DNA from 2 places in the Arthrobacter sp. HS15c genome. Region 1 is predicted to be linked to the other one. Evidence: riboswitches for the same ligand, from Rfam matches in the RefSeq annotation. Region 1 holds a riboswitch; the other holds the start of a gene.
What was found. Region 1 has a riboswitch for S-adenosylmethionine ahead of ABV518_RS17585 (DUF1737 domain-containing protein). Riboswitches for the same ligand answer to the same signal wherever they lie in the genome.

Region 1 (14,400 bases):
GCCTGGGCCACATGGCCGTCAAGCTCGCACACGCCATGGGCGCCGAGGTCACCGTGCTCTCACAGTCCCTGAAGAAGCAGGAAGACGGGCTGAAGCTGGGCGCGGACCACTTCTACGCCACCAGCGACGAGACCACGTTCCCGGACCTGGCTGGCTCCTTCGACCTGATCATCAACACGGTCAGCGCAGCGATCGATATCAGCGCGTACCTGCAGCTGCTGACCCTCGACGGCGCCCTGGTGAACGTGGGCGCTCCGGCCGAGCCGCTCCCGGTCAACGTCTTCTCGCTGATCATGGGGCGCCGGTCCTTCGCGGGCTCCGCGATCGGCGGCATCCGCGAGACCCAGGAAATGCTCGACTTCTGCGCCGAGCACAACCTGGGCGCCGAGATCGAGGTCATCCCGGCGAGCAAGATCAACGACGCCTACGAGCGTGTCCTGGCGTCAGACGTGCGCTACCGGTTCGTCATCGACGCCTCCACACTTTAACTAGGAGCGTGGCCGGGGAACCTGCGGGCTTTACGCGGGTTCCCCGGCCCGGTAGTCGAAGCGTTCCAGGACGGCGCTGCCATTCCGCACGGACAGGCCCATGACCCGGCCGGTGAACCCTCCGGCCACTTCGCTGGACAGATAGCGGCCGTCCAGCGTGGCCAGGGCGGTCAGCTGCCCGTCCTGTTGGAAGCCCAGCGAGACATCGTCCGGCCCGTAGTTCTTCCCGGGCAGCCCGGCATTGGGCGCTGCACTGCTGACGATCACAAGCTGCACGTCGCCCTCAGCCGGCGCCCCGCCGTCGACGTGCCCGCAGGCGGCCGAACCCAGCTCCTGCTGGAGCGGCCCGATCCGGGCGACGGCGCGGACAGTGGTCCCGTCCGTTTCCACCCCGTACCAGTGCGAGGCATCGACCCGCAGTTCGAACCTGGCCGTGGCACCGTCCCGGGGCCGGACCGACGCGCATCCCGTCCATGCCTCGTCCCTGACACGCGTGGCCAACAACGGCCCAACGTCCCCGTTGCCGCTTCCGCTGATCAGCAGGCCTTCAGCATCCGGTGAAGTGAACGACGCCGGGTCCTCCCCGGGCGCGATCCAGCGCAGGTGCAGCTCCCCTGAGCGGAAATCGTCGGTGAACGAAGTGGGCACGCGGGGCACCTGGTAGTGGTCCTCCTCGAACGCCGGCCAGCCCTGGTCCCACCGGATGCCTGCCAGGAAGGTCTCCCTGCCCAGCACGTGGTAGCCGGGGACGGAGCCGCGGGGGCGCACGCCCAGGTAGACCGCGGCCCATTCTCCCGACGCTGTCTGCACCAAATCAGCGTGGCCGGTGTTCTGGGCTACGGCAGCAGTGCTCCGGTGGCTGAAAATGGGGTTCTGCGGGTGCGGCTCGAAAGGCCCCTCCGGCGCCGCGCTCCGGCTCACCGACACCGCGTGGCCGCGCTCGGTTCCACCCTCGGCCAGCAGCAGGTACCACCAGTCCCCGACGCGGTACAGGTGTGGCCCCTCAGGGAAGGCCAGCCCGGTCCCCTGCCACACCTTCCGGGGCGGTTCGAGCAGTTTGCCGGCCTGCGGATCCAGCCGGGCCTGGACAATGCCGGACCCGTTGTCGGCCGGGCCGAAACCCATCCAGGTCAAGTAGCAGTTTCCGTCGGCGTCCCACGCAAGGTCCGGGTCGATGCCGAGTGTCCCGGGAATCTGCACCGGATCGCTCCACGGACCGGCCGGATTATCTGCCGTCAGCAGCAGGTGTCCGCCGCCGAACTCGCTCATGTTGGTTGTCACGAACCAGAAGGTGCCGTTGTGGTACCGGAGGGTGGAGCCGAAGATGCCGCCGGAGGGCCGCCTGTCGCCGGCTGCGAACTGGGAGCGCCGGGTCAGGATGTTTCCCACCTGCTCCCACGTGACCAGGTCGCGGCTGTGGAACACCGGAGCCCCGGGAAAGTACTCAAAGCTGGAGGTGGCCAGGTAGTAGTCGTCACCGGCGCGGCAGATGGTCGGATCCGGAAAGAATCCGGGGATGACGGGTGCGGTGGAGGCGGGGAAGGAAACGGGGAAGCCCGCAGCCGGAGGAGAAGCCAAAACTGCGTTCTCAAAAACGTCGTCGGTCATGCGCTGTCCACCCTGGATCGGGGCCTGTGGTGAGCCAGCAGGCCGGGAGATTCCACCCTAGGGTCCAGAGCAGCCGCGGGGCACCGGTCTTTTCATTGGCTGAAAGCCTTGGCCATCGACGCCGAGACCACGCACCATCACCCTGTTGGGGTGGCGGGCAGAGCCGTAAGGTGTGATCCATGACCTCAATTGAAGTGCCAGACGACAAGCTGACGTTCGACGAGTGCTGGGAGCTGCTGGCGGATGAAACGCTGGGGCGGATCGCCGTCATCGTGGACGACCATCCGGAGATCTTCCCCGTGAATTTTGTGCTGGACCGGCGGAGCCTCGTGTTCCGCACCTCCGGGGTGACCAAGCTCTGGGCGGCGCTGACGGAGAAACCGGCAGCCCTGGAAGTTGACGGCTATGACCCGCACACCGAAACAGCCTGGAGCGTGGTGGCCCGCGGCGACATCGACGTTATCGAGGACCCGGCCGAAAAGGCCGCTGTGGACGCCCTCAACCTGGAGCCGTGGCACCCCGGAGCCAAGAACCACTACGTCCGGCTCACCCCGCGGGCCCTGACCGGGCGCCGTTTCAAGGTCAACAAGCCGGACGTCTGGAACACAAGGTTGTCCGACCGCCGTCGCGCCTCATTCGAGTAGCGACAGGACGGGCCAACAAGCGTGGCCGGCCGTGCCATCCGTCAGGGTGTTGCGGCGACCGCCCGGTCCAGGTGGGCCTCCAGCCCGGACAGCAGGATGGTGATTCCCTGGTCGAGTTCCGCCTCGCCGTCGTAATCAGCCAATACCGGCGCCAGCGCCCGGAGCCGGGGGAAGTCCTTGGCCGGCAGCCGGTGCAGCCCAAGCCGCAGCAGGGCTTCGTTTTCCTCCGGGTCCACGATGTATTCCTGGAGCTCGTTGAGGATGTGGCCGTAAAGGAAGCCGTAGTACGCCCGGTACACGTGCAGGGCATCCGTGGGGGCGAAGCCGGCGTCGATAAGCAAAGCCAGGATCTGTTCCAGGGGCCGCACGGTACCCAGCGGCCGCATGCCCAGCGGCGTGGACAGCGGCCGTGTCACCAGCAAAGGAATAACGTTGGGGTGGCGGAGTGCCAGGAGCCGCAGGTCGTGGGCGATGCGGCGGAGCTGCGCCTTCCAGTCGGGATCGGCCGGAAAGATGGCCAGCTCATTGAGGACCATTTCCGATACCCCGTCCAGCAGTGCGGCACGGTTCTCTGCGTAGCGGTAGAGGCTCATGGGGTCACGTTCAAGCACCTGCCCCAGCCGGCGCATGGTGAGCGCGTCGAGGCCTTCGTCATCCACGAGTTCCAGTGCTGCGGACAGCACCAATTCCCTGCTGAGCCGTGGTTTTTGGCTGGCCATTTCATATCTCCGACTTCTTCGGGCGGACGTGGCATTCGGTCCAATGTGGTCGGGCCCCCGCCTGGTGGCGGAAAATCAAGACGCTTGCCTAATCTGTAGTCTACGCGTAAAGTCTACATCGTAGAGCAAGTGCTGACACGGGTTTCAGACAAGGGACCGTGTTGCAGGCCAGACAAGCCAGCCAAAGCCACCCTCTCAGCCTGCCCGGCCCCTCATCCAGGCACGAAAACCCCTGAACGCCCGAGTGCACGGCGTTGAGGACTGCGCTGCTGTAGCCGAACGGCGGCACCGAATGCACCCAGCGAAAGAGAAGCCAACCATGGCACATTCGCAGTTCGACACATTCCTCCACGAAGCCACCACCTGCGACCGCGATTCTGATTTCGCGCTCGCCCGCGATCCCCTGTACGGCCTTTACACAAGCTGGTGCTTCATCAACCAGCGGGCGCCCCGCGCCGAGACCACTTTTTGGGCTGCCATGGCCCGCCGGCTTGACCCCGACCACAATGGCCTGCGTATGAAGGGCCCGGCAGCAACCGACTACATCCTGACCAGCTACCCCGGACTGGTCTAAGCCAGATGGCGAAACCATCCTGCACCTACCTGCCCCGCGACTCGCTTCAGCCGCGGGGAGGACGTCCGTGGTGCGCCGCCTGCGACACCGATTCGTACCTCGCGGTGGACTCAGTGGTGGTCCTGGATGCGCGCAGGAATACGCTGGCTGCGGCCGTCAGCTGTTCGCAGTGCCGGGGCTCCCGCGTCCTGGCAACAACCTCGGAACTCATAGCCGCTGTGCTGGCAACGGCGCCACACCTGGCTGCTTCATGAACACGCGCACCACGGTCGCCGCCGCGGCTTAACAGCATCCATCCCGCCGGAATCCGCGGTCCCGAGTAAGCGGGCGCAGGCAACCGGCTGGCTGACAGCACAAGAAGGGCCGGGATCACCCCGGCCCTTCTGCGTTCCATCCCTGGAGTTACCGGAGTGGGCTATTTCCCGGAGGCGGCGGGATACGCCGCGTCAACCTCCACTTCAACCAGCCAGCCGTTCACCGGCAGGTTCTCGATCTCCAGCGCGAACCGCGACGGCCTGGCCGGGTTCACTACAAACGGATCGGCGGGCGGGGCCGTGCCCAGCGAGACCTGGACCGGAGCGCCGTCGGCAAGGCTGGTGTTGGCGAAGTACTGCCGGTACGCGCGGTTCCAGCCGTCAAAGTCGGCCTTCTCAGCACCAGCAGCATTCTGGAGGAAGACGCGCATGGTGATGACGTCGTCGTAATCCAGCCCCGCCTGCGCGAGGTTCTCGCCAATGCGGCGCAGGGCGTTGATGCCCTGCGCCTCGGTCAGGGTCACGCCGGCTGGCAGCACCCCGCCCGGAAAGACCGCCGTATCGATGTACCGCTGCTCGCTGCCGGCAGGCGCTGCCGTATTCAAGGCCGAGGGACCAAGGCCGCTGGTCTTGTAGATGGCAGTGTTCGCCCCGATGGCCACCCCAGAAGCGATCATCGGGTTGTCCTGGCCGGCCGGGAGGTTGGAGACTGTGGTTCCCGGCTTGGGCGAGGTGAGGTCCTGGAAGACTGCCGGCCCGGCAAAGGCGGCGGTGGCAGTGAGGCAGAGGCCGGCCACGCCGGCGGCGATCAGGGAAGTACGGCGGATCATCGGCTTCTTTCTTGGATTCAGGGAATTGCTGGTGTGGTGTTCCTGCCGCGGGCTCAACCGGCCACCGCCGCCGCCACCCGGGTGTGCAGCGCGGTGACAGCCGCGCGGGCAGAGGTCATGGCTCCGTGCTGCCAGGCGATGGCGTGGCTCAGGTGGTCACCGGCGAAGTAGATGTTGCCGGCGGGCTCCAGCAGCTTGGCGTATTTTGCGTCCGTCTGCGACGGCCAGCCAACCCACGCCCCTTCCGAGAACGCGGTGCTTTTCCAGTCAACGGAGAACGATGCCGCAACGTCCTTCCGGTACACGTCACCATGGATCCGCGCGCCCTGGTCGAGGGCGCGGCTGAGCCGCTTTTCCGGCGGCAGCGCCTGGTAGATGCGCGCACTGGCGCCGGTGTTGTAGTAGCCAACCATGGTGCCGCGCTGGCCGTGGAAGCCCGTGGACGGGTACCACATGTTACCCAGGTCGATGTTGGTGTTGGTGATTCCGCCGTAGATGCGGTGGTCCTCTTCCCACCACCGGCGCGAGTACTCGATGCCGATCTTGCCGGCGTCGCTGGGGGTGGCGAACTTCAGGGCGTCGATAACGTCGGCGGGCAGGTTGCCGGGGATCTTGGCGGCAAGGTGCGGGGGCAGGGTGCAGACCGCGAAATCGGCCTGCAGGGTCTTGGTCTGGCCGCCCGGATTGGTGTAGTCCACCGAAACGCCCGCGGCAGTGTTGTTCAGCGACTGGACCTTGGCGCCGTAGACAATCTTGTCCTTCCCGATGGCGGCTTCGAAGGCATAAGGGATCCGGTCCATGCCGCCCACCGGCTGGAACATCATCATGGCCTGGTCCCAGCCAAATTCGAACGAGAAGTAGTTGCCCACGCCGCTGGCGAACACGTCAGACAGGGCATCGGGCGCCAAAGGTGTGCCCGCCTCCAGGCCCGCGCCCGGTGCGACGGAGTAGCCCTTCCTGCCGCTGCCCGAGTACTTGAAGCTGGCAGCGGCATCGCCCGGGACCTTGGCGCCGATGGCGCCGAAGTTGCCCAGGAAGGAGATGAGGTTTTCCTTGTCCGCCGGGCTCAGGTAGCTGTCCAGGGAGCCCTGGTCGGTGGCCTTCGCCAGCAGTTCTGACACATATCCGTAGACGTCCGCCTTGGCCGCGCGGTGCCGGACCGGCGTGTTGGACAGTTTGGTGCTGCCTTCGCGGAACAGGTAGCCGTCGGCGTTCTGGTTGGTGAAGGGCTCGATGGCGACGCCGAGTTCCTTGCAGTAATCCAGCGTGATGTGGTGCTGCGGTATCCGGCCGGGCCCGGCATTCATGTACTGGTCCTTGGAGAACGTGGCCCGCTGGGTGATCCCGTTGAGGTCCGTCTCCTCGGTGCCGCCGCGGACCGTCCAGTTGCGCCCGCCCGGCCGCATCCGGGCTTCCAGGATGGTCACCTTGTAGCCCGCCTTGCCCAGCTCATAGGCTGTGGTGAGCCCCGCAATGCCGCCACCGAGCACCACCACGGACTTCCCTGCCCCGTTCAGGTCGCCTGCCCGCGGCGCGGCAAACGCCGGGGTCGCAGAATCCGGCGCAAGGCCCATGGCCTCCATGGTCTGGTACATAACACCTGCGCCACCCACCATGCCCACGTAGCGGAGAAAATTCCTGCGAGTCGCACTTGCCATATTGTTTTCCCTTTTCTGTCAGACGTTACGAAAGGGAGCGTATTGAGTGAATGTTTCGTCAAATGGCGTGACAATTTCGTGGCCGTACCGTTCATATTTCGGTAAAGTAAACAGGCTTTACGCTGGGTAAACCCGAAGCCTGTACCCCGTTCCACGCTCCCGGCGCCCGTGGCATGCTGGAGGAAACGGCAACCGGACGTGCACTCAAGGGTCCGGCACACCACACCGCCACCACCGAAAGGCAGCATCATGGGCAACGACGCCACGGCCAACATTTCCCCGGCCAGCGGGGACCGCACCGCCGTCATCCTCGGTGGGGCCCGGACGCCGTTCGGCCGGTTCCGCGGCAGCCTCGCCTCCCTGACCAGCAGTGAACTGGGCGCGCACGCGATCCGCCATGCCCTGGAACGCAGCGGTGTGGCGCCGGACCAGGTGCAGGCCGTGATCGTGGGGCAGGTCATCCAGGCGGGAGCCGGCCAGGGACCGGCGCGGCAGGCCAGCCTCGCGGCTGGCATCGGCTGGGATGTCCCCACCGTGACCATCAACAAGCTGTGCCTCTCGGGGCTGACCGCCGTGATTGACGCGGCCCGGATGATCCGTGCCGGCGAAGCGGACTTCATCGTGGCCGCTGGCCAGGAGTCCATGACCAACGCCCCGCACCTGCTGCCGCGGCTGCGTTCCGGCGTGGCAATCGGCGATGCACCCCTGCTGGATTCGCTGAACCATGACGGGCTGCAGGATCCGGTATCCGGGGTCCTGATGGGTGCCGCCACGGATGCGGGCAACGCGGAGCGGGGCATCAGCCGGGCGGAACAGGACCAGGTGGCTGCCCGGTCGCACCAGCGCGCCGAAGCAGCCCGTGACGCTGGGCTGCTGGCTGAGGAGATCGCTCCCCTTGAGATTCCCCAGCGCCGCGGTCCGGCACTGACCGTGGACGCTGATGAGGGGATCAGGCCGGGCACGACGGCGGAGGCACTGGCGGCGCTGAAGCCTGCCTTCTCCACGTCGGACTCAGCCACCATCACCGCGGGTTCCGCCTCTCCCCTCTCCGACGGCGCAGCCGCCGTCGTGGTGGCCAGCAAGGCAGCCGCCGAGCGCGCGGGGCTGGGCTGGATTGCCGAGATCTGCAGCCACGGCCAGACGGCCGGGCCGGACGGTTCGCTGCATTCCCAGCCGTCCCGCGCCATCGAAAAAGCCCTCCGTGCGGAAGGGATTTCCGTGGCGGACCTGGACCTCGTCGAAATCAATGAGGCTTTCGCCTCGGTGATCGTCCAGTCTGCCCGGGACCTCGGCATTTCAGCCGGGAAGATCAACGCCGAGGGCGGGGCCATCGCACTGGGCCACCCGGTGGGGGCCTCCGGCGCGCGGCTGGTGCTGCACCAGGCCCTGGCGCTTAAACGGCGCGGCGGCGGTACCGGCGTCGTCGCGCTGTGCGGCGGCGGCGGCCAGGGCGAAGCCCTGATCCTCAAGGCCTGACGGCTGCTGCCCGGGTGGCATGCCGGGCTTAGACCGCGCGGCTCAGGTGGGGATAATCCCGAACAGGACGCGCTTTTTCACCATCAGCCACAGGACCCCCAGAACCACGGCGTAGGCTGCAGTGTTGATGAGGATGTCGCCCTGCCGCAGCAGCGGAATGTTCGCGATGACGGCGATCAGCACCACGTGCAGGATAAAGACGTACAGCGTGGCCTGCCCCAGGGGGATGAGGAACCAGCCCAAGGCCCGCTCCAGGGGCTTCCAGTAGGCGCTAAGCAAGGCGTACGCGGTGACCACCAGCACCAGCACATTGAGCAGGCGGCCCGGGTCGAGGTAGGTCCGGCCGAAGAAGGTGTCGTACATGGCCCGGTAGGCGGTGTCCGGGATGACGGCCAGGCGCAGGTCATACCCGTTGGCCAGGTAGGGGTTGCACCAGGACAGGAAGGTAAACGCCACCGCCAGCACCGTGCAGGCAGCCACCACCCAGGCGTGCGCGGACAGCCACGCGGCGATCCGGTGGCGGTGGAAGCCTGCTACCAGGCCGATGACAAAAAGCACCTGCCACACCAGCAGCGGGAACGAGTCCTCGAATTGGGAGGGCAGCAGCCGGAACCGGGTGGCCGCACCCACGGCGTAGAGGCCGAGCGTGGCCGCAAGAACCCACACGGCCTTGCCCCGGTTGAGTGCTGCGAGGATCATCGGGCTGGCAAGCAGCAGGACCACGTAGAGGCCCATGACGTTGAACTGCCACGGGCCGAACTGCAGCAGCACGATGGCGGGCAGGACCTGGGCGGGAACCGGGAACTGCAGCAGCGTCTCCATTCCGGCGTACAGGTCATAGGTCCGGCCCACGGCGTTGTGCCCGGCGCCGCCCGTCCCCTGGTCCACGTACGTGGTCAGGGCATCGGTCTGGAAAAACGGCAGCAGCGACATCACGAAGACGCCTACCAGCACTGCCAGGGCCGTCAGATAGAGCTTGCCCGCCCGCCGGGACGTCAGGTCCACCACCTTGCCGAAATCGTCCTTGACCCGGGGGCCGTAGACCATGCCCACCACCAGGCCGGAGAACAGGACAAACAGCTCCGCCCCGGACACAAACCCGACGGCCTCCTGGGTGAGCAGCTGGAACAGGGAGGTCATGCCGAGATGGTTGACCACCACAAACACGATGGCGAGCCCCCGCAGGAAGTCAATGCGGGAGTCGCGTTTGGTTGGTTCGCCGTATCCCCAGGCGGCCACCGCGCCTACGCGCCGCGGGAGTTGCCACAGCGCGACCAGGAGGATGGCCATGGCGGCGGCCACAGTCCACGCAGCGGCTCCGGTCAGGGAATTGGCCCTGGTGGCCTGCTGGCCCCCGCTGGTGACCGTCACCGGCCCGGTGGTCAGCCCGGATTGCGCCAGAGCCGCGCGCGCGGCCCCAGCTGTCCCGGCGTCGCCGGTCAGCCGCCAGTCGATGCTGGCCACACCGGTGTCGCGGGTGCTGGTCCGTTCGTCCCACACGACGGCGGCGATCCGGTCAAAACGCGTGGAGGTGCTTGCTTGGAGGGCCTGCGCCCACCAGGAAGTTTTGATGTCCCGGTTCCCGGCGCCACCGGAGGCCGGGCTGTAGAAGGCCGAGGTCTGCAGGACCAGAGGCTTGTTCCGGTCAACGACATAGGAGGCGTAGAAATCCTCGCTGCCGGAGCGCGTGAGCATCGTGGCCAGCTCACCCGCCACGGGAAGGGTGTTGACCGCGGATTTGCCGCCGGTGTCATCGTGATACGCGGTAAACCCCACCCATTCCACGGCGTCGTTGCCGGGATAATAGGGCGCATAGGCCGCATCTGAGCCGTTCCAGGTCCCGTCACCGTTCGTGTCCAGGGCGGCGAAGCCCTCGGATCCCGGAGCCGGGGCACTCCGGTGGCGCTCGAAAGGGTAGTCCCGCCCGAGGTATGGCTGCCACACCATGACCGTGCCGGCGTCGTCAGCGGCTTTGAACCCTGCGGCGACGTTCCGGAACGCCGCCTTGTAAGCGGGCGGCTGCTGCCCCCATTCCACCCAGCTCGAGTTCATGTCCGGCGCGAACCGGATCAGGAGCTGGCCCTGGAAGCCGGCGGCCAGCGCCTGGACCTTGGTGGCGAACGCCGCGGCGGCCGCGGCGTCCACCTGCGCCAGCGCAGCGGATGGGCGCACCGTGAGCATGGCGTGGGAGCCCAGGGCAGACGCCTGGCCAAGGAACTCCCGGACATCATTTTCCTCGGCGGAGCGGACGGGGAGTGAAATATCGTGCCCGAGCAGCGCGGGTGAGGCGCCCAACCGTTCGGCGAAGCCCTCGGCCGAATCCTCGCCCCACTCCAGCACAGCTCCAAGGAGCGGCTTGCCGTTCCCCGGGACAGGCTCGGCAGCGCTGGCAGTGCCCGCGGGGAGTACGGTCAGAAGCAGAAGCAGGGCCGCCAGCAGCGCTGCCGGCAACGGACGAAGACGGGCCGCGGCCGCGGGTTTCATCACGGGCCGGAAGGCGGTGGCAGTTGGCATGCTGGTGTTGACCCCCCAAGGACGGCTGCGCTTCGGCATTTGGTGGCCGGTGCCCCAACAAACTCTAATCGGTTTCCGCGTCCTATCCGGGATCGCCCCGTCCGGGCATCGCCCCTGTTCAGCCCCCGGTACTACCCACGATCACCAGCGGCACCCTGCGTTCGGCACACGAGACCAGGACGAGGGTCTGGGGGCCAGCGCCGGCCCGGTTGTTGACTCCGGTGTCGTCGCACCAGTCCAGGTTGTACGGGTACGCCATCACGGCGGCCTCTCCGGGAGCCGCCGCAGGCGGGACGGTGAACAGAAGGGTGAAGCCGCCGTCGTCGGTCATGGGAGCGAGCTCCTCCAGCATCACCGCCCGGTTCGCATCCCGGACCGTCACCTGGACCTGCGCGTCCCGGCCGTAGCGGGCACCGCAGGTGGTGTCCGGCGCGCTGACCGTGGCCTGGTCACCGGGCTTAACCTCCGACGGCGTTACGGTGTACGCCGGCGGCATGCACGGCGGCGGCGCGAGGATGTCCCGGCAACCGCCCAGACCCAGGGCTACTGTGGCCACCGCGAGGATGGCCGCGGCTGTTCTCACCCGCGCAAATGCAGCCGGTCCCCGCCGAGATATCCCCATGGATTGATTGTCCCGGCCGGCTGCCGGCGGTGGAAGCACGTGTTGGTTACGGAACATGACGACGGCGGCGGTGCGGCCGGGCGGGCCAAGTGTTACGTTTTTGGGGAGTAATGAGAACCGGCGCCAAGCCCTGACTGGCCGGTCGGCAACCCTCCCTTTCGCGGCGGGGTGCCTCAGGTGAATACTCGGCATATCGACCGATTCGAGCTGCAAGCGTGAGAGAAGGAGATCCGTCGTGTCTGACGCACCTGCCCCTGAAGAAAGACTGTCGTACCGGCTTATTACAGGCCCGGACGACCGTAATTTTTGTGAGCGGATTTCCACCGCCCTGGCCGAAGGTTATGTCCTTCACGGAAGCCCGGCCGCAACGTCCAACGGCGGCCAGGTGATTGTGGCGCAGGCACTCATCCTCCCTGCAGCCATCGCCAGCGCGGACGCCGCCGTCGCCACAGCAGTAGAAGACCTTGAGTTCGACGGCGAGGGCCACGCGTGAGCTACGCCGGAGACCTGACCCCGCAGGAAGCCTGGGCCAAGCTGGAGCAGGGCGCCATCCTGGTGGATGTCCGCACGGAGGGTGAGTGGGCGCACATCGGCATCCCGGACACCAAGGCCACCGAGAACGATCCCCTGTTCATCCAGTGGACGTTCCCCGGCGGCATTCCCAACCCGGATTTCATCACGGATCTCACGCAGCAGGCGCCGGAGGACAACGGCACCGAACTGCTGTTCATCTGCCGCTCCGGGCAGCGTTCCATCGCCGCCGCCAATGCTGCGACGCGGGCCGGCTTCACGTCCTACAACGTCCTGGAGGGCTTCGAAGGCGAGCCGGACCGCTATGGCGAGCGCACCGTCAACGGCTGGAAGAACCGCGGCCTGCCAACCAACCTGGGAAAGAACTAAGTGACTTTTAACGACGATGCCGCCGGCTGGAGCCCTGACACCCAGGCAGTCCGCGGCGGGCTGGACCGCACCAACTTCCAGGAGACCACCGAGCCGGTGTTCCTGAACTCCGGGTTCGTCTACGAATCCGCTGCCGCTGCCGAGCGCGCCTTCACCGGCGAGGACGAGCGCTTCGTCTACTCCCGGTACGGTAACCCCTCCGTGGCCACGTTCCAGGAACGCCTCCGGCTGCTCGAGGGAACCGAGGCGTGCTTCGCGACGGCGTCCGGCATGTCCGCCGTGTTCACTGCCCTCGGTGCCCTGCTCGCCGCCGGTGACCGCGTGGTTGCGGCCCGTTCACTGTTCGGTTCCTGCTTTGTGATCCTGAACGAGATCCTGCCGCGCTGGGGCGTGGAGACCGTGTTCGTCGACGGAACTGACCTGGAGCAGTGGCGCGCCGCCCTGTCGGAGCCCACCACCGCGGTGTTCTTCGAGTCGCCGTCCAACCCGATGCAGGAAATCGTTGACATCGCCGCGGTCAGCGAACTGGCGCACGCCGCCGGCGCCACCGTCGTCGTCGACAATGTCTTTGCCACTCCCCTGCTGCAGCGCTGCGGCCAGCTCGGCGCGGACGTGATTGTCTACTCCGGCACCAAGCACATCGACGGCCAGGGCCGGGTTATGGGCGGGGCCATCCTGGGCACGAAGGAATTCATCGACGGCCCGGTTAAGCAGCTGATGCGCCACACCGGTCCTTCGCTGTCCGCCTTCAACGCCTGGGTGCTCACCAAGGGCCTGGAAACCATGGCGCTGCGCGTCAACCACTCCTCCGCCACCGCACTGCGGCTGGCCGAATGGCTCGAACAGCAGCCTGCCGTCAGCTGGGTCAAGTACCCGCTGCTGAAATCGCATCCGCAGTACGAGCTCGCCGCCAAGCAGATGAAGGCCGGCGGCACCGTCCTCACGCTGGAGCTTGCGACGACGGCCGGGCGCTCCGGCAAGGACGCCGCCTTTGCGTTGCTGGACGCGCTGCGCATCATCGACATCTCCAACAACCTGGGCGACGCCAAGTCCCTCATCACCCACCCGGCAACCACCACGCACCGCGCCATGGGTCCCGAAGGCCGCGCCGCCATCGGGCTCAGTGACGGCGTGGTACGGCTGTCCGTGGGCCTCGAGGACGCGGACGACCTCATCCGCGACCTGGAGCAGGCGCTCAAGCAGATCTGACTTGGCGCGAACTGGCAGATAATGACCTATAACTCGCGTTTTGAGGTGATTATCTGCATGTTCGCGCATGGGTTGGGCGGTGATCGGATGACATCACGCCGGGAGTGGAGCAGGCTGCTTTCAAATTTCCCGCTGCCGGAGCAGAACCTGGCGGGAATCGCCGCCGGCATGGTCCTCCAGCGCGTGCAGCCACACCGGCTCGTGCAGTCGTCCGGCCTGCCGGTGGCTGCCCTGCGCCTGGCCGGCGGGGCATCGCTGGCTGCCGGAGGAACACTCATCACGTGGGCGTGGCTCGCCGCCCGGGACACACGCCTGGCCCGGCCCGAAACCCTGGTGACTTCGGGCCCCTATGGCCGCTCGCGGAACCCCATGTACGTCGGGTGGGCGTTGGTTCACCTGGGTGTGGGGCTGCTGCGGAATGATGCGTGGACGACGGCGGCCCTTCCGGTCGCGTCCGCCGCGGTGCACCGTGAAGTACTCCGGGAGGAGGCTCTGCTGGAGGCAACGTTCCCGGCGGAGTTCAGCCGGTACCGTCAGTCCGTGCCCCGGTATGTGCCCCATCGTCATGCTGGATTTCCAGCCGCACTGCCACTTCGTCGCCGGCGCTGATGCGGGCCGCGGCCCTGACAGCCTTCTTGACGGGCAACAGGTAGGAGGCGCTTTTGCTGTCCGGAAAGACCGACGTCTGCCACGTATGGCCGGCGATTTCGGCGGTGACTTTGATCGAGCCGAAGCCCTTCCGGAACGCTGCCGTTTCCTCGCGGAGATCGTCGGCCACATCCGCCGGGAGCGTCAGGAAGTGCCAGCCCGCTTCTTCGGGGTAGAGCCACAATTCGGCGCGGAAGGAGTACGACGACGTCACGGCCTGAGTATGGCATGGCGCCTTTGGCGCCGCATCCCCGCG
Region 2 (14,400 bases), on a different contig from region 1:
AGGACCCGGACAACCTGGACCACTGGCGGGACGCCGTCCAGCCCAACACCAAGCTGTTCTTTGCCGAGGTGGTGTCCAACCCGCGCCAGGACGTGCTCGATATTGAAGGGGTGTCCCGGACTGCCCACGAGGCCGGCGTCCCGCTGGTGGTGGACAACACGCTCTCCACCCCGTACCTGATCCGGCCGCTGGAGTGGGGCGCCGACATCGTGGTCCACTCCGCCACGAAATACCTTGGCGGGCACGGCGCGGCCATCGCCGGGGTAATCGTGGATTCGGGCAACTTCGACTTCGGCAAGGACCCGGAACGGTTCCCCGGCTTCAACACCCCGGACCCCACCTACAACGGTCTGGTCTACGCCCGCGACCTTGGCGCCGGCGGAGCCCTCGGCGCCAACCTCTCCTACATCCTCAAGGCCCGGGTCCAGTTGCTCCGTGACCTTGGCTCCGCCGTCTCGCCCTTCAACGCCTTCCTGATCGCGCAGGGCCTGGAGACACTGAGCCTGCGGGTGGAACGGCACGTTGCCAACGCCGTCGCCGTGGCGCAGTGGCTGGAGGCCCGTGACGACGTCGAATCGGTCGCCTATGCCGGGCTCCCGTCAAGCCCCTGGTATGAGCGCGGACGCAAATACGGGCCGTTGGGTACCGGCGCGGTGGTGGCCTTCAACCTGGCCGGCGGGGCCGAAGCGGGGAAACGCTTTGTGGATGCCCTGGAGCTGCACAGCCACGTGGCGAACATCGGTGACGTGCGCTCCCTGGTCATCCACCCGGCGTCGACCACGCACAGCCAGCTCTCCGCGGAGCAGCAGGCGGTTGCGGGCGTGACGCCGGGCCTGGTGCGCCTGTCCGTGGGGATCGAACACATTGACGACATTCTGGCCGACCTGGAGGCCGGATTCCGGGCAGCCAAGGCGGCAAAGTAGGGCGCCGGTCCGGACCGGCCCAGCCTCGGGGAGTCATAAACCAGTCACACTCTTAGCCATACACGGGGGCGGTTTCGTACACTCGGAGGAGGTCATGAGTGCCAGCGACAGCCCCGGCTTGCTGGCCGGCAACCCTCCTTCCGCGGTGGGGTGCCCCGGGTGAAGACCTGGCCTGCCGGTCACTTGACGGCGGGCAAGCGCGTAGAAAAGGTCTCCACATGACGATTACCGTCTCCCGTACAGCAGTACCCGAAAACGGCGTGGTCCGTTACGCCAGCATTGGCGGACTTGAACTCGAGGCGGGCGGCTACCTGCCCGAAGTCACGCTCGCCTATGAAACGTGGGGAACGCTCAATGAGGACGGCTCCAATGCCGTCCTCATTGAGCACGCCCTGACCGGCAGCACGCACGTGACGCGCGGCGACAGCGACGAGCCCGGCTGGTGGGAGCAGCTGGCAGGCCCGGGCGCGCCGGTAGACACGGACAGGTTCTTTGTGGTGTCCATCAACATCGTGGGCGGCTGTTACGGTTCCACCGGCCCGTCGTCGCCCGCACCGGACGGGCAGCCGTGGGGCTCACGCTTCCCGCTCGTGACCCTCCGTGACAGCACCGCAGCCGAGGCCCGGCTGGCGGACCAGCTGGGCATCGGCAGCTGGTATGCCGTCCTGGGCGGGTCCATGGGCGGAGCCCGCGCCCTGGAATGGGCCGTGACCTACCCGGACCGGGTTGAGCGCTGTGCCGTGATCTCCATCGGCGCCGCCAGCACCGCAGAGCAGATCGCCTTCGCACAGGCCCAGACCCTCGCCATCCGCCAGGACGCCAACTTCAACGACGGCGACTACTACGGCGGAGCCTTCCCTGAGGACGGGCTGGCCCTGGCACGGCGGATCGCCCACATCACGTACCGGTCAGCCCAGGAATTCGACGGCCGGTTCGGCCGGTCGCCCCAGGCTCCCGAAACCCCGCTGCAGGCAGCGGCGCTGGGGGACCGGGGCCGCTACCAGGTGGAGAGCTACCTGGACCACCAGGGCAGCAAGCTCGTCAGCCGCTTTGATGCCAACAGCTACATTGCCATCACCGAGGCTCTCATGAGCCACGACGTCTGCCGCGGCAGGGGTTCCCTCGCCGAAACCCTGGCCCGGGCAACCGCCAGGTTCTTCGTGGCCGCGGTGGACTCGGACCGGCTCTACTTCCCGTCGCAGTCCCACGAACTCGCCGCGGCACTTCCCGGAGACGTGGATGTCCACGTCATTGAAGCACCCATCGGCCACGACGGCTTCCTGACCGAGATCGGCCAGCTGGGCAGCCAGCTCCGGAAGACGTTCCTGGTCTGACTGGGTTGCCCGGCCGACTGTCCCGGCTGGCTAGCCGTCCATGATTTCGGAGCGCCGCTTCATGTACTCGTCCACGGCCATCTCGCCGTTGCTGTACTGCTGGTCCAGTTCCGCGAGTTTGCGGGCCCGGAAGCCCTGCGGGGCCGACGGCGGCGGGGGAGTTGCGGGGGCGGCAGGCTGCTGCGGTGCCTCCGCGGCCTGGCCCGGCACAGGCTGGCCGTACGGCGGGAACTGCTGGTCCGCGGGCGGAACGGGCATCATGGGCGGCAGCGGCTGGCTGGGCGGCAGGGGCTGCGGGCCGTCGAGCTGGCGGAAGCCGCCGCTCATGTAGTCCTGCTGGGTGTAGCCGTCACGCGGCTGGCGGCTCTGTTGCCCGGGGAACTGGCCGCCGCCGGGGAACTGGTCCGGGTAGCGTCCGGAGAAGCTCTGTTCCTGGTTCCGCTTGTTGACGGATTTCCGGTACATCCGCATCGCCATCGGAATCAGGAACGACAGAATGATGATCCAGAAGAACAAGCTGTTCACGGTGTAGCGCCTCTCATGTGTGTCCTTCCAGCTTAGCCCCGGTGCGCACGCGGACGGCCGGGGTTCCCAGGAAGGCCCCATATCTGTCCACTGCGTCTTCCACGGCGTTGGCCAGCGGGGAGCCGGGCACCGGACCGGCCGGATCGAACAGGCGGATGTCCAGTTCGCACCGGCCGGGGAGCAGCGTGTGCCGCCAGGAGCCGACCATCCGCCCGTCCAGCAGCACCACGTGCAGCAGCGAGCCATCGACCGGGAAGGCAGGAGCGCTGCCGCCCAGGTAGTGCCGGGACGCGGAATAACCCATCACATATTCGTCGTAGCACTGGATCAGGTCGATCCGCGGTCCGCTGTCAGCGCTGCCGGCGCCATGCCCGGCACCGTGATAAAATACGACGCCGTCAATCACCACCGTGCCGAGGGCTTCCGGATGTTCCTCGATGGCCAGGTGCAGGCCCTCCCGGACCTCGGCCATCGTCAGTCCCGACCAGTCGGCACAATCCTTGACGGTGGCGGGACCACGGCTCGTGAAATAGCGCCGGGCCAGCTCCGCCAGCGCCTCTGGCCGGGTCGGCGGCACGGCCGGCCCGGCAGGCACCCGCTCGTCAAAAAGGGCGTACGTTTGCTTCAGCGCGCCGCCGCGGCTGCGCACCGGCGCTCCGCTGACCAGGACGCCGCTGATTTCCGCGTGCATGATCAGGTAGGCAAGTTCCAGGCCCTTTCCGGCGAAGCCGGCGTCCTGCAGCCTCGCCGCGAGCTGCTCGCGGGTCAGGTGGTTGCCGCCGGCGACGGCCCCGGCCAGCACCTCGCCGCTCCGGGCGGCTGCGGCGGTGTCGATCCCGGTGCGGCGGTACATGCCCGCATTGCCCTGGTGGAGCCGCGGCGCGGACAGGGCAAGGAGCCAGCGGAGATCGTCCCGGTGGACAAAATGCCACGTGGGCCGCAGGATGTGGGTCCGCAGGATCCGGCCGTCGGCCACCGCCTCCTCGATGTCCGCGGCCGTGGCGGGGCCTCCACCGGTGGAACCGGCCCGCCCGCCGGCTGATCCATCGGCTGACGAGCGCTGGGCCAGGCTCCAGCGGGCGTAGGGAAAATCCTGTGCCTGGACGGCCAGCAGGTTCCGCAGGGCTGCTTCCGGGGACGGCGCTGCCGGACCGCGGAGCATCTGGGACTGAAGCCGACGCCGCACCACCGCACCAGGTTCCATGCCTGCCGCCTGATTCACGCTTCGCGGTTCCGGCCCGGCCGCGGCTAGTGCCGGGCCGCGTCAGTGGAGCCGAGCGGACCCTCGCCGGATCCCAACGGGACGCCCGGGCCGAACACGGGTCCTGGCGTCGGACGCTTGGCGGTGATCCCGTCCCCGGAGGAACGGTGGCGCAGCCGCCGCACCACCCACGGGACAAAGTATTCACGCGCCCACACGAGGTCCCCGGACCGGGCTTCGCGCCAGGTGCGCGGCGGCAGCGGCTTGGGCTGCAGGGGCTCCAGCGTGTGGCTGACGTTGAGCGAGTCCAGCACCATGGCCGCGATGGTGTGGTGTCCCAGGGGCGAGAAGTGCAGCCTGTCCTCGTCCCACATCTGCGGGTCGCTGAGCTGCCGCAGGGACCACATGTCGGCGATGATGGCGTCATGCCGGGCCGCAACGGTCCGCAGGTTCTCGTTGTAGATGGCAACCTTGCTGCGGATCCGGCCAAGCACCGAGGACCCGGTGTCCGGGCCGTTGAAAAGCACCACGGTGGCGCCGCCCATGCCCAGGATCTGCACCACGGAATCGAGCCGCTCCGCCAGGACGTCGGGGTCGCCGCCGGGACGGATGAGGTCGTTGCCGCCAGCGGAGAGCGTGACCAGGTCAGGCTTCAGGGCAAGGCACGGGGCAAGCTGCTGGTCCACGATCTGCTGCAGGAGCCTGCCGCGCACGGCGAGGTTGGCGTAGGCGAAATCGCTTTGGCCGCGGCCCAGTTCCTCCGCCACCCTGTCCGCCCAGCCCCGGTAGCCGCCCGGCCTCGTCGGTTCGGGGTCGCCGATGCCTTCGGTAAAGGAATCGCCCATGGCCACATAGCGGCTCCAGGGATGTTCCGCGACGTCGGACGGCGGGTTCTGCATGGCTCTGGCTTCACTCACGGTCCTATCCTGCCTCCTCGTTCTCAAGCTACGCCAACGTAGGTTGTTACCGCCGGGTAGCTGTAAGAATGGAAACCATGACTGACGCCGAAGTATTTCCCGCCCCCGTTGTTTTGTGGTCCCAGCCCGAGGACCAGCGCGCCGGAAAGCCGCTGCTGGTGCTGCTGCACGGGTACGGCGCCAACGAACAGGACCTCCTGAGCCTGGCGGACATGCTGCCGGCCGACTTCGCGGTGGCTTCAGTGCGTGCCCCGATGGCCATGGGGCCGGGCTTCACGTGGTTCCCGCTGACAGCCTCGATCGACTACTCCCTGGACGCCGTGAAAAAGGCCTCCGGGTATGTGCTGGACTGGATCGACACCATCAAGGACGGCCACTCCTCGGTGACGCTGCTGGGTTTCTCCATGGGGATGGCCATGGCCACCACGCTGCTGCGGCAGCGTCCCGCGGACTTCGCCGCCGTCGTCGGCCTGTCCGGCTTTGCCGTGGACGCCGGCGGGGACCCCACGTTCCGCGACGCCGAACTGGACGGCACGGTGCCGATGTTCTGGGGCCGCGACCAGCAGGACCCGGTGATCACCCCGGACAAGATCGAATTCACCATGGGCTGGGTGCGCAAGCACGTCAAACTCACCAAGGTGCTTTACACAGGCATGTGGCACGGCATCAACCAGCAGGAGGTCGGGCACGTGTCCGAGTTCCTGACGCACGAGGTGCTCAACAAGTAAGGCACGACGGCGGCGACGCAGCTGTTGCGCCCGGACCGCCACACGCTGCCGCGCGGGTCAGGCCTCCGGCGCGACCACTTTCACGGTCTGCCCGTTGACGGTGACGGTATCGCCGTTGTGCAGCTGGCGTCCGCGGCGGTCATCAATATCCCCGTTGACCTTGACGAGCCCGTTCTTGATCAGCTCGGCTGCCTCCACCCCGTCCTCCACCAGGCTGGCGAGCTTCAGGAGCTGGCCGAGGCGGATCATGCTGTCGCGGATGGGGATCTCTTCGATGTCCGGGTTGCTCATACAAGCAATAATGCCTGACGTAAGGTGGATTCAATGACCCACACCCCCCGGCTGCCGTTGCTCGCAGGCCTCCCGTTGGCAGTCGGAGCAGGGCTTGCCATCCCGGTCCAGGGCCGGATCAACGGCGCACTTGGTGCCCGGCTCAATGACGGGATCGCCGCGGCGGTGGTGAGTTTCAGCACAGGCCTGGTCCTGATGATCCTGATTTCCCTGGTCCTTCCCAAGGGACGCGCCGGCCTCGCGAAGATCGTACCGGCCGTCCGAAACCGCGCCTTCCCGCCGGTGTACGTCCTGGCCGGCGGGATCGGGGCGCTGTTTGTCTTCGCCCAGTCCTTCACCGTTGGCCTCCTGGGCGTGGCCCTGTTCACCGTGGCCACGGTGACCGGCCAGACGGTGAGCGGCCTGCTGGTGGACCGGCTGGGCATCGGCCCCGCGGGGAAGAAACCGGTGACCGGCATCCGGATCATCGGCTGCGTCCTCACCATCGCCGCCGTGGCATGGGCGGTCTCGCCACGGTTCGCGGCCCCTGCAGCGGCTTCCGCTGGAGCTTCCGGAGCGGCCGGCGGGCCGGAGACGCTGCTGCTGCCGCTCCTGCTGCCTGTCCTCGCGGGGTTCCTGATGAGCTTCCAGCAGGCCATGAACGGAACAGCCACTGTCCACTACGGCACACCCATCGCGGCAACGCTGGTCAACTTCGTGGCCGGCAGCGTGGTGCTGTGGACTGCGTGGGGCATCAAGGTTGCCGTTGCCGGGCCGGGCAGCCCTTTGCCGGGGGAGTGGTGGTACTACGTTGGCGGGCCCATGGGCTGCGTGTTCATCGGGCTGGGCGCACTCCTGGTCCGCAGCCTTGGAGTCCTTGTGACAGGCCTGGGCATGATTGCCGGGCAGCTGTTGGGCTCCCTTGGCCTTGACCTCCTGGTTCCCGCTCCGGGAACCATCGTGGCGCCTGCCACCGTCCTGGGCACCGTCCTCACCCTGGCCGCCATCATCCTGGCCACACTGCCCTGGCCCCGGGGCGCTTTCAGGAGGTAGTGGCCGGTAGGCTAGGACACGCAGCTTTCTGCAATCTTTCCTTCGCCCGCCCCGCCCGGCCACCAACGGTGATTCGCCAACGGTGATCCCGGCGGCCAGATAACCCGCGGACCGCACCCAGCGGCCCTGTAGAAATTGGAGTTCCACCATGGCAGCAAAATCCGTTCTCGACCAGGTCATTTCCCTCTCCAAACGGAGGGGCTTCGTGTTCCAGGCCGGTGAGATCTACGGTGGTTCGCGTTCTGCCTGGGACTACGGGCCCCTCGGCGCCGAGCTGAAGGAAAACATCAAGCGCCAGTGGTGGCAGTCCATGGTCCGCGGCCGCGAAGACGTGGTGGGCCTGGACTCCTCCGTCATCCTGCCCCGCCAGGTATGGGAAGCCTCCGGCCACGTCGACGTCTTCTCCGACCCGCTGGTGGAGTGCCTGTCCTGCCACAAGCGCTACCGCGCGGACCACCTCGAGGAAGAATACGAGGAAAAGAAGGGCCGTCCGGCCGAAAACGGCCTGAAGGACATCGCCTGCGCCAACTGCGGCACCCGCGGCGAATGGACCGAACCCCAGGAGTTCTCCGGCCTGCTCAAGACCTTCCTCGGCCCCGTCGCCAGCGAAGAAGGCATGCACTACCTGCGCCCGGAAACGGCCCAGGGCATCTTTGTGAACTTCAGCAACGTGCTCACCACGTCCCGCAAGAAGCCGCCGTTCGGCATCGGCCAGATCGGCAAGTCCTTCCGCAACGAGATCACGCCCGGAAACTTCATCTTCCGCACCCGTGAATTCGAGCAGATGGAAATGGAATTCTTCGTCGAGCCCGGCACGGACGAAGAGTGGCACCAGTACTGGATGAAGGAGCGCATGTCCTGGTACACCAGCCTGGGCATCCGTGAGGAGAACCTGCGCTTCTTCGAGCACCCGCTGGAGAAGCTCAGCCACTACTCCAAAGGCACCACCGACATCGAATACCGCTTCGGCTTCCAGGGCTCGGAATGGGGCGAGCTCGAAGGCATCGCCAACCGCACCGACTTTGATCTCTCCACCCACTCCAAGGCCTCCGGCCAGGACCTGAGCTACTTCAACCAGGCCACCAATGAGCGCTACACCCCGTACGTGATTGAGCCAGCCGCCGGCCTGACCCGTTCCTTCATGGCGTTCCTCGTGGACGCCTACACCGAAGACGAGGCTCCCAACGCCAAGGGCGGCGTCGACGTCCGCACCGTCCTGAAGCTGGACCCCCGCCTGGCCCCGGTCAAGGCCGCGGTGCTGCCGCTGAGCCGCAACGAGGACCTGTCGCCGAAGGCCAAGGACCTGGGCGCGCAGCTGCGCAAGAACTGGAACATCGACTTCGACGACGCCGGCGCGATCGGCCGCCGCTACCGCCGCCAGGACGAGATCGGCACGCCGTTCTGCATCACCGTGGACTTCGACACCCTCGAGGACCACGCCGTGACCATCCGTGAGCGGGACACCATGACCCAGGAACGCGTGTCCCTGGACAAGGTGGAAGGCTACCTGGCCGCCCGCCTGATCGGCGCCTGAGCATGGCCATCGAATACCGCGAATGGCGCGAAGGCGACGACCTGGCGCTGCTGGAGATCTGGGGCGACCCGGAGACGTTCCAGGCCGGCCAGTTCCGCGGCGCCCTGACCGTGTCCTCCGCCGGTGCTGACGGAACCCCGTGGCGTCGCACCATCGTGGCCGAAGACGTCGTTGACGGCGTCGGCATTCCGGTGGCAGCGGGCGTGGTGTACGAGGCATCGCTGCACCCCGAGCGGCTGTGGGCCTACATCGAGGTGGCCCGGGATCACCGGCGCGCCGGCATCGGTGCGACGCTCCTGACCATGCTCCGCCGCGAAGCCGACCATGCGCCGTCGGGCGTTACCAAGCTCCGCGCGAAGGTCCAGCCCGGCAGCCCCGGGGCCGCGTTCGCCGAGGAGTTCGGCCTGTCGGCCATCCAGCGTTCCCGGCTGGTGGTGGTGGAACCCGGCGCCCTGAAGCTGCCGGTCTTCCCGGCCAAGGACAACGGCGGCCGCCCGGCCAACGACGAGAACGCAGGGTCCGATGTGGTCATGGACCTCGCCACCGGGTCCGTTGAGCTGACCGACGTGGTGGGGCGGTACTACACGTCCATCCACGGCTGGGATTCACCGGGCGTGCTGTCCATGGGGCAGGTGCAGAAGCTCTTCCTTGACGACCTCACCGGCGCCCACGGTGCGATTGTGCTGCGGGCCGAGCCGGAGTCCGCCTTCGGCTCGGGCGTTGCGCCCAGCAAGAAGGGCAGGATCCGCGCCTTCGCGGTGAGCTACGCGGAGGCCTCCCAGGATCCGCTGGCCCCGGAAGGCTCCGCTCCGGGTTCGGCTGCCACGGATGTTTTTGTTGGCCACGATCCTGCCCTGGACACCGCCGATGCCGCCGAAGCGGTCCGCGACCTGCTCTCGCTCATCGCGTACCAGCACCCGGTCATGCTGGAACTGGACGACTCCATGGCAGCCCTGCGTGCCGCCGTCGAACCCCTGCTGGACAGCGGCAAGGCGCGGCAGGCGGGCGCGGAAACGCTGATCGTCGCGGACTGACCCTCCCACCCAACTAAGTATCAGCAGGTGTCGTTTTGGAGCCTCAAAACGACACCTGCTGCTACTCACATGGGCGTCACCTTCGCTTGGGCGGCCAAGGGATAAAGCCGCTGGTGGATTCGACGTACTCGCGGTAGCCTGGCCGGCCGGACATCGCCTTCTCTGTCAGCGGCTTGCCCGTCTTCCCGGCCAGTGTCCACACCATCAGGGCCGGTGACAGCAGCGTCAGGACGCCCGGCCAGGACTCCGCGGTGACCAGGAACAGGCCGATCCAGACGGCGGCATCGCCGAAGTAGTTCGGGTGCCGGGTGTAGCGCCAGAGCCCCGTGTTGAGCACCGTCCCGCGGCGTGACGGATCCTTCTTGAACCGGGCCAGCTGCCAGTCGCCCACGGCCTCAAAAATGAAGCCGGTCAGCCACAGCAGGACTCCCAGGAGGGCGAGCCACCCGACCGGTCCGGTGGAGAACATGCCCACCTGGACGGTGAGGGAGACAAAGAACATGACCACGCCCTGCGGCAGGTAGACCCGGCGGAGGGTGTAGACGTTGCGTGAACCCGGCGCCGAACCCAGCATCGCCTTGTAGCGGGGATCCTCGTGCCCGTCGCGGGCGCGCCAGCCGATGTGCACGCCCAGGCGGAGCCCCCAGATGGCTGTCAGCACCAGCAGGAGCAGCCGCCGCAGGTCATCTCCGTAGGCGGCTGACAGGAACCAGGACACGGCGGCGACAGCCACAAAACCCGGCCCCCACGCCACGTCCATGACGGAGTGCCTGTCCTGCCGGACTGCCACGGCGAAGGTCAGGGCCAGGACCAGGACAACGGCCAACGCCGTCCAGGGGAGCGAAGCCACGAACTCCGGCCAAGGAAAAGGATTCACAGGGTGACCTGGACGGATGTCGCAGGCAACAGGTCATCCAGGGCACGCGCCGAGGCGGGACCGGCCCCGGTCGCCTCGCCGAAGGCTTTCATGATGAAGCCCGTAGCCAGGGCATGCCACAGGCGGACCCGGCGGAACATAAAATGGCCGGCCCCCTTGAGGGTCACGTACTGCATGGAGGCGGTGCCGGTGGCGCGGCGGGCAAACTTGAGCGACTCGGAGGCGCTGGTCCAGCGGTCGGTGGTCCCGTGGACAATCAGCACTTTCTTCCCGGCAACCCGGGTCGAGGGTGTTTCGGGGCTGAGCCAGGGCGCGAGGGCCACTACGGCGGCCACCTGCGGATCGTCGGCCGCGCACACCGCCGTCAGCCCTCCCATGGAATGTCCCAGCAGGAAGACCGGAACCCCCGGGTGCCGCTGCCTGATCTGCTCCAGGGCCCACCGGGCATCCTGCAGCGGCGTCATGTCGTGGCCGTTCCAGCCCCGCACGCTGTTGCGCAACGACCACACCGCCAGGCCATGGTCCCGCCCGGCGCGGTGCAGGTGTTTGGCAAACGGCACCATCCGGGCGGGGCTCAGGTGGTGTGCCGCCACAGGCTCGAAGCTGTGCGACTTGCCCCCATGGAGCACGAGCGCCACACCCAGCGTGGGTCCGGACGGCTCCAGAACAGTCAGGACCGCCGCGCGCGAGGGCCGGTCAACGGCCCCGGCGGAGTGAGGCTTGCCGGGTTCATCAGTCTTGCGCTTGGTCACGCGGGGTTCCTCCCAGTTCCTGGTGGTCCATTTATCAACCCTATGGCGCCGGACGTAGAGTTCAAGGTATGAGGTTCAACTGCTGATGGGGTCCGGTCACACCCACGTTTCACAAGGCCATTCGGAGCCGACGGCCCAGGCGATTGCCGCCCGCAGGAAAGCGAACTACATACTCGCCGCAGTGCTGGTGCCGCTCACCCTGCTGACCCTGGCAGCGATGGCCATGCTGTGGCCGTCCGGGAGCAAGGAAGGCATTTCCCTGGCCAACCCATACTCGGCGGCGCCGGGGGTGACGTTCGACACCGGCAAGATCCAAAGCGTGGTGGTGGAAAGCTGCATGCAGGGCACCGCGGCGCCCAACGCGAATTCCGGCCAGCAGGCTTCCGGCGGCGAGGGCTCGGACTGTACGTTCGCCTTCACCGAGCCGGACAAGGGGGGCAACCCCGTCAAAGTGGTGATCAACCCGGACATCGCCAAGTCCCACGGCGTGAAGCCGGGGGACCAGATCCGGTACCTCAACCTCTCCAACGCCCAGGGCGCGTCCGCGGGGCAGGGTTCCCCGGCCTACATTTTTGTGGACTTTGTCCGGACACTGCCCATTGTCCTGCTGGCCCTTCTGTACGCGGTGGTGGTGATCGCGGTTGCCCGCTGGCGGGGACTCCGGGCCCTGATCGGACTTGTCGGAGCGTACTTTGTGCTGGTCAGCTTTATGCTGCCGGGACTGGTGGAGGGCAAGCCGCCGCTGCTTCTGGCGTTGGTGGGTTCCACGGTGATTATGATCGGGGTCCTCTATTTCGCCCACGGCTTCTCGGCGCGGACGTCGACGGCGTTGCTGGGCACCATGTTTGGCCTCGCCATCACGGCGCTCCTGGCAGCCTGGGCCACCGACGCCGCAAACCTCGCGGGCGTGGGCAACCACGACGCCGCCACACTGGTGAACACCTCGGCCAACATTTCCATCTCCGGGGTGATCCTGTGCGGCCTGATCATCTCGGGCCTGGGCGTCCTTAACGACGTCACCATCACGCAGTCGTCCGCAGTCTGGGAACTGTACGAACTTGCCCCCGCCACGAGTGCCCGCAAGCTGTTCACCTCGGCCATGAGGATCGGACGCGACCACATCGCCTCCACCGTCTACACCATCGCCTTCGCCTATGCGGGGGCGGCGCTGCCCATCCTGATCATCGTGATGCTCTACGACCGCCCGCTGGGGGATACCCTCACCAGCGCCGAACTCTCCGAGGAAGTCATCCGGACGCTGGTGGGTTCCATCGGGCTGGTCCTCGCCATCCCGGTGACCACGCTCATCGCGGTACTGGTGGTCAAAGCAACCGGAATCCGGACCGCCGGGCTCCCGTCGGGTCCCGCTGCAGGGGACCACGGCGAAACCCAGGAGCGCCGCGCCGTGAGCCCGGACGACGTGGACGACACCGGCGCGCTCGCCGCCGCTGCGGCGGTGGCTGCAGAAACAGGGCAGGCAGAAACGCCGGCAGAAACACGGCGGGGACGCAGGGCGGACCGCGGCTGACTGGCCGCGGCCCCGCCGTCAGGCGCTTCAGGGAAGCATCCCTGCCGAGGGTGCCGCTCCCGATTTGCCCGGCTTTGCGACAATGGACAGGTGACTGTTACAGCAACGCCTCCTGCCCCCAAGCTGGAACTCCCGCCCCTGAAGCTGGGCCCCATCACGGTGGACACCCCCGTGATCCTGGCTCCCATGGCGGGCATCACCAACTCCGCCTTCCGCAGGCTCTGCCGTGAGTACGGCGGCGGCATGTACGTGGCGGAGATGGTCACCTCCCGCGCCCTTGTGGAGCGCACGCCCGAATCCCTGCGCATCATCTCGCACGACGACGACGAGAAGGTCAGGTCCGTGCAGCTGTACGGCGTGGACCCGGTGACCGTGGGCGCCGCCGTCCGGATGCTGGTGGAGGAAGACCGGGCCGACCACATCGACCTGAACTTCGGCTGCCCGGTTCCCAAAGTGACCCGGCGCGGCGGCGGCTCGGCCCTGCCGTGGAAGATCGACCTGTTCACCTCGATCGTCCAGACCGCGGTCAAAGAGGCGTCCAAGGGCAACGTCCCGCTGACCATCAAGATGCGCAAGGGCATCGACGAGGACCACCTGACGTACCTCGACGCCGGCCGGATTGCCCGCGATGCCGGTGTCGCCGCCGTCGCACTCCACGGCCGCACGGCCGCACAGTTCTATTCGGGCCAGGCTGACTGGACCGCCATCGCCCGGCTGCGCGAAGCCCTGCCGGACATTCCCGTCCTGGGCAACGGCGACATCTGGTCCGCAGAAGACGCCGTGCGCATGGTCCGGGAAACCGGCGTCGACGGCGTGGTGGTGGGCCGCGGCTGCCAGGGGCGGCCCTGGCTCTTCGGGGACCTGCAGGCCGCGTTCGAAGGCAGCGACACCAGGCACAAGCCCAACCTGCGGCAGGTAGCGGAAGGGGTCTACCGCCACGCGGAACTGATGGTGGAAACCTTCGGCGACGAGGGCAAGGCCCTCCGCGAGATCCGCAAGCACATGGCGTGGTACTTCAAGGGCTACGTGGTGGGCGGGGAGCTGCGCACCCGGCTGGCCCTGGTCACCAGCCTGGAGGTGCTGCGCGAAACACTGGCCGAGCTGGACCAGGACTCGCCGTACCCCGGCGTGGACGCAGAAGGTCCCCGCGGCCGTGCAGGATCGCCGAAGAAACCGGCGCTGCCCAAGGACTGGCTCGAGTCCCGCGCCCTCAACGATGCGCAGTCCCAGGAAATCGCGGCCGCGGAGCTGGATGTTTCCGGTGGCTGAAACCCGCACCACCGCACCGGTCCTGCCCGGCTACGACGCCCACGATTCCGCCCGCTGGGTGGAGGAGCCTCCCAAAACCACCTACCGCTCCGACTTCGAGCGCGACCGCGCCCGGGTGCTGCACTCGTCGGCGCTGCGGCGGCTGGGCGCCAAGACCCAGGTGGTGGCGCCGGACACGGACGACTTCGTCAGGACCCGCCTGACACACAGCCTGGAAGTGGCGCAGGTCGGCCGTGAACTGGGCCGCGCCCTGGGCTGCGACCCGGACGTGGTGGACACGGCCTGCCTCAGCCATGACCTCGGACATCCGCCCTTCGGCCACAACGGCGAGTCCGCCCTGAATGAGGTGGCGCACGCCATCGGCGGCTTTGAAGGCAATGCCCAGACCCTCCGCCTGCTCACCCGGCTGGAGCCCAAGGTCCTGGCCACGGACGGCCGCCCGGCCGGCCTGAACC

Region 2: another riboswitch for S-adenosylmethionine. It lies ahead of ABV518_RS19120 (homoserine O-acetyltransferase); the one in region 1 lies ahead of ABV518_RS17585 (DUF1737 domain-containing protein).

What each region holds. Positions count from the first base shown of each region.
Region 1 is NZ_JBFOHM010000010.1:140,271-154,670, forward strand. It holds gene ABV518_RS17530 (NAD(P)-dependent alcohol dehydrogenase) at 1-488, shown strand, start outside; gene ABV518_RS17535 (family 43 glycosylhydrolase) at 519-2,096, opposite strand; gene ABV518_RS17540 (pyridoxamine 5'-phosphate oxidase family protein) at 2,276-2,740, shown strand; gene ABV518_RS17545 (TetR/AcrR family transcriptional regulator C-terminal domain-containing protein) at 2,782-3,459, opposite strand; gene ABV518_RS17550 (hypothetical protein) at 3,779-4,033, shown strand; gene ABV518_RS17555 (hypothetical protein) at 4,039-4,287, shown strand; gene ABV518_RS17560 (Rid family hydrolase) at 4,449-5,117, opposite strand; gene ABV518_RS17565 (flavin monoamine oxidase family protein) at 5,171-6,775, opposite strand; gene ABV518_RS17570 (acetyl-CoA C-acyltransferase) at 7,025-8,251, shown strand; gene opgC (OpgC domain-containing protein) at 8,294-10,765, opposite strand; gene ABV518_RS17580 (hypothetical protein) at 10,884-11,348, opposite strand; SAM riboswitch class IV at 11,494-11,609, shown strand; gene ABV518_RS17585 (DUF1737 domain-containing protein) at 11,623-11,880, shown strand; gene ABV518_RS17590 (rhodanese-like domain-containing protein) at 11,877-12,287, shown strand; gene ABV518_RS17595 (O-succinylhomoserine sulfhydrylase) at 12,288-13,496, shown strand; gene ABV518_RS17600 (isoprenylcysteine carboxylmethyltransferase family protein) at 13,584-14,105, shown strand; gene ABV518_RS17605 (DUF1905 domain-containing protein) at 14,017-14,358, opposite strand.
Region 2 is NZ_JBFOHM010000012.1:45,420-59,819, forward strand. It holds gene ABV518_RS19115 (bifunctional o-acetylhomoserine/o-acetylserine sulfhydrylase) at 1-923, shown strand, start outside; SAM riboswitch class IV at 1,014-1,129, shown strand; gene ABV518_RS19120 (homoserine O-acetyltransferase) at 1,142-2,257, shown strand; gene ABV518_RS19125 (hypothetical protein) at 2,288-2,782, opposite strand; gene ABV518_RS19130 (winged helix DNA-binding domain-containing protein) at 2,796-3,986, opposite strand; gene ABV518_RS19135 (SGNH/GDSL hydrolase family protein) at 4,031-4,882, opposite strand; gene ABV518_RS19140 (alpha/beta hydrolase) at 4,978-5,628, shown strand; gene ABV518_RS19145 (RNA-binding S4 domain-containing protein) at 5,686-5,919, opposite strand; gene ABV518_RS19150 (DMT family transporter) at 5,953-6,951, shown strand; gene ABV518_RS19155 (glycine--tRNA ligase) at 7,100-8,485, shown strand; gene ABV518_RS19160 (GNAT family N-acetyltransferase) at 8,488-9,519, shown strand; gene ABV518_RS19165 (DUF1295 domain-containing protein) at 9,596-10,396, opposite strand; gene ABV518_RS19170 (alpha/beta hydrolase) at 10,393-11,070, opposite strand; gene ABV518_RS19175 (YibE/F family protein) at 11,234-12,676, shown strand; gene dusB (tRNA dihydrouridine synthase DusB) at 12,767-13,945, shown strand; gene ABV518_RS19185 (deoxyguanosinetriphosphate triphosphohydrolase) at 13,929-14,400, shown strand, end outside.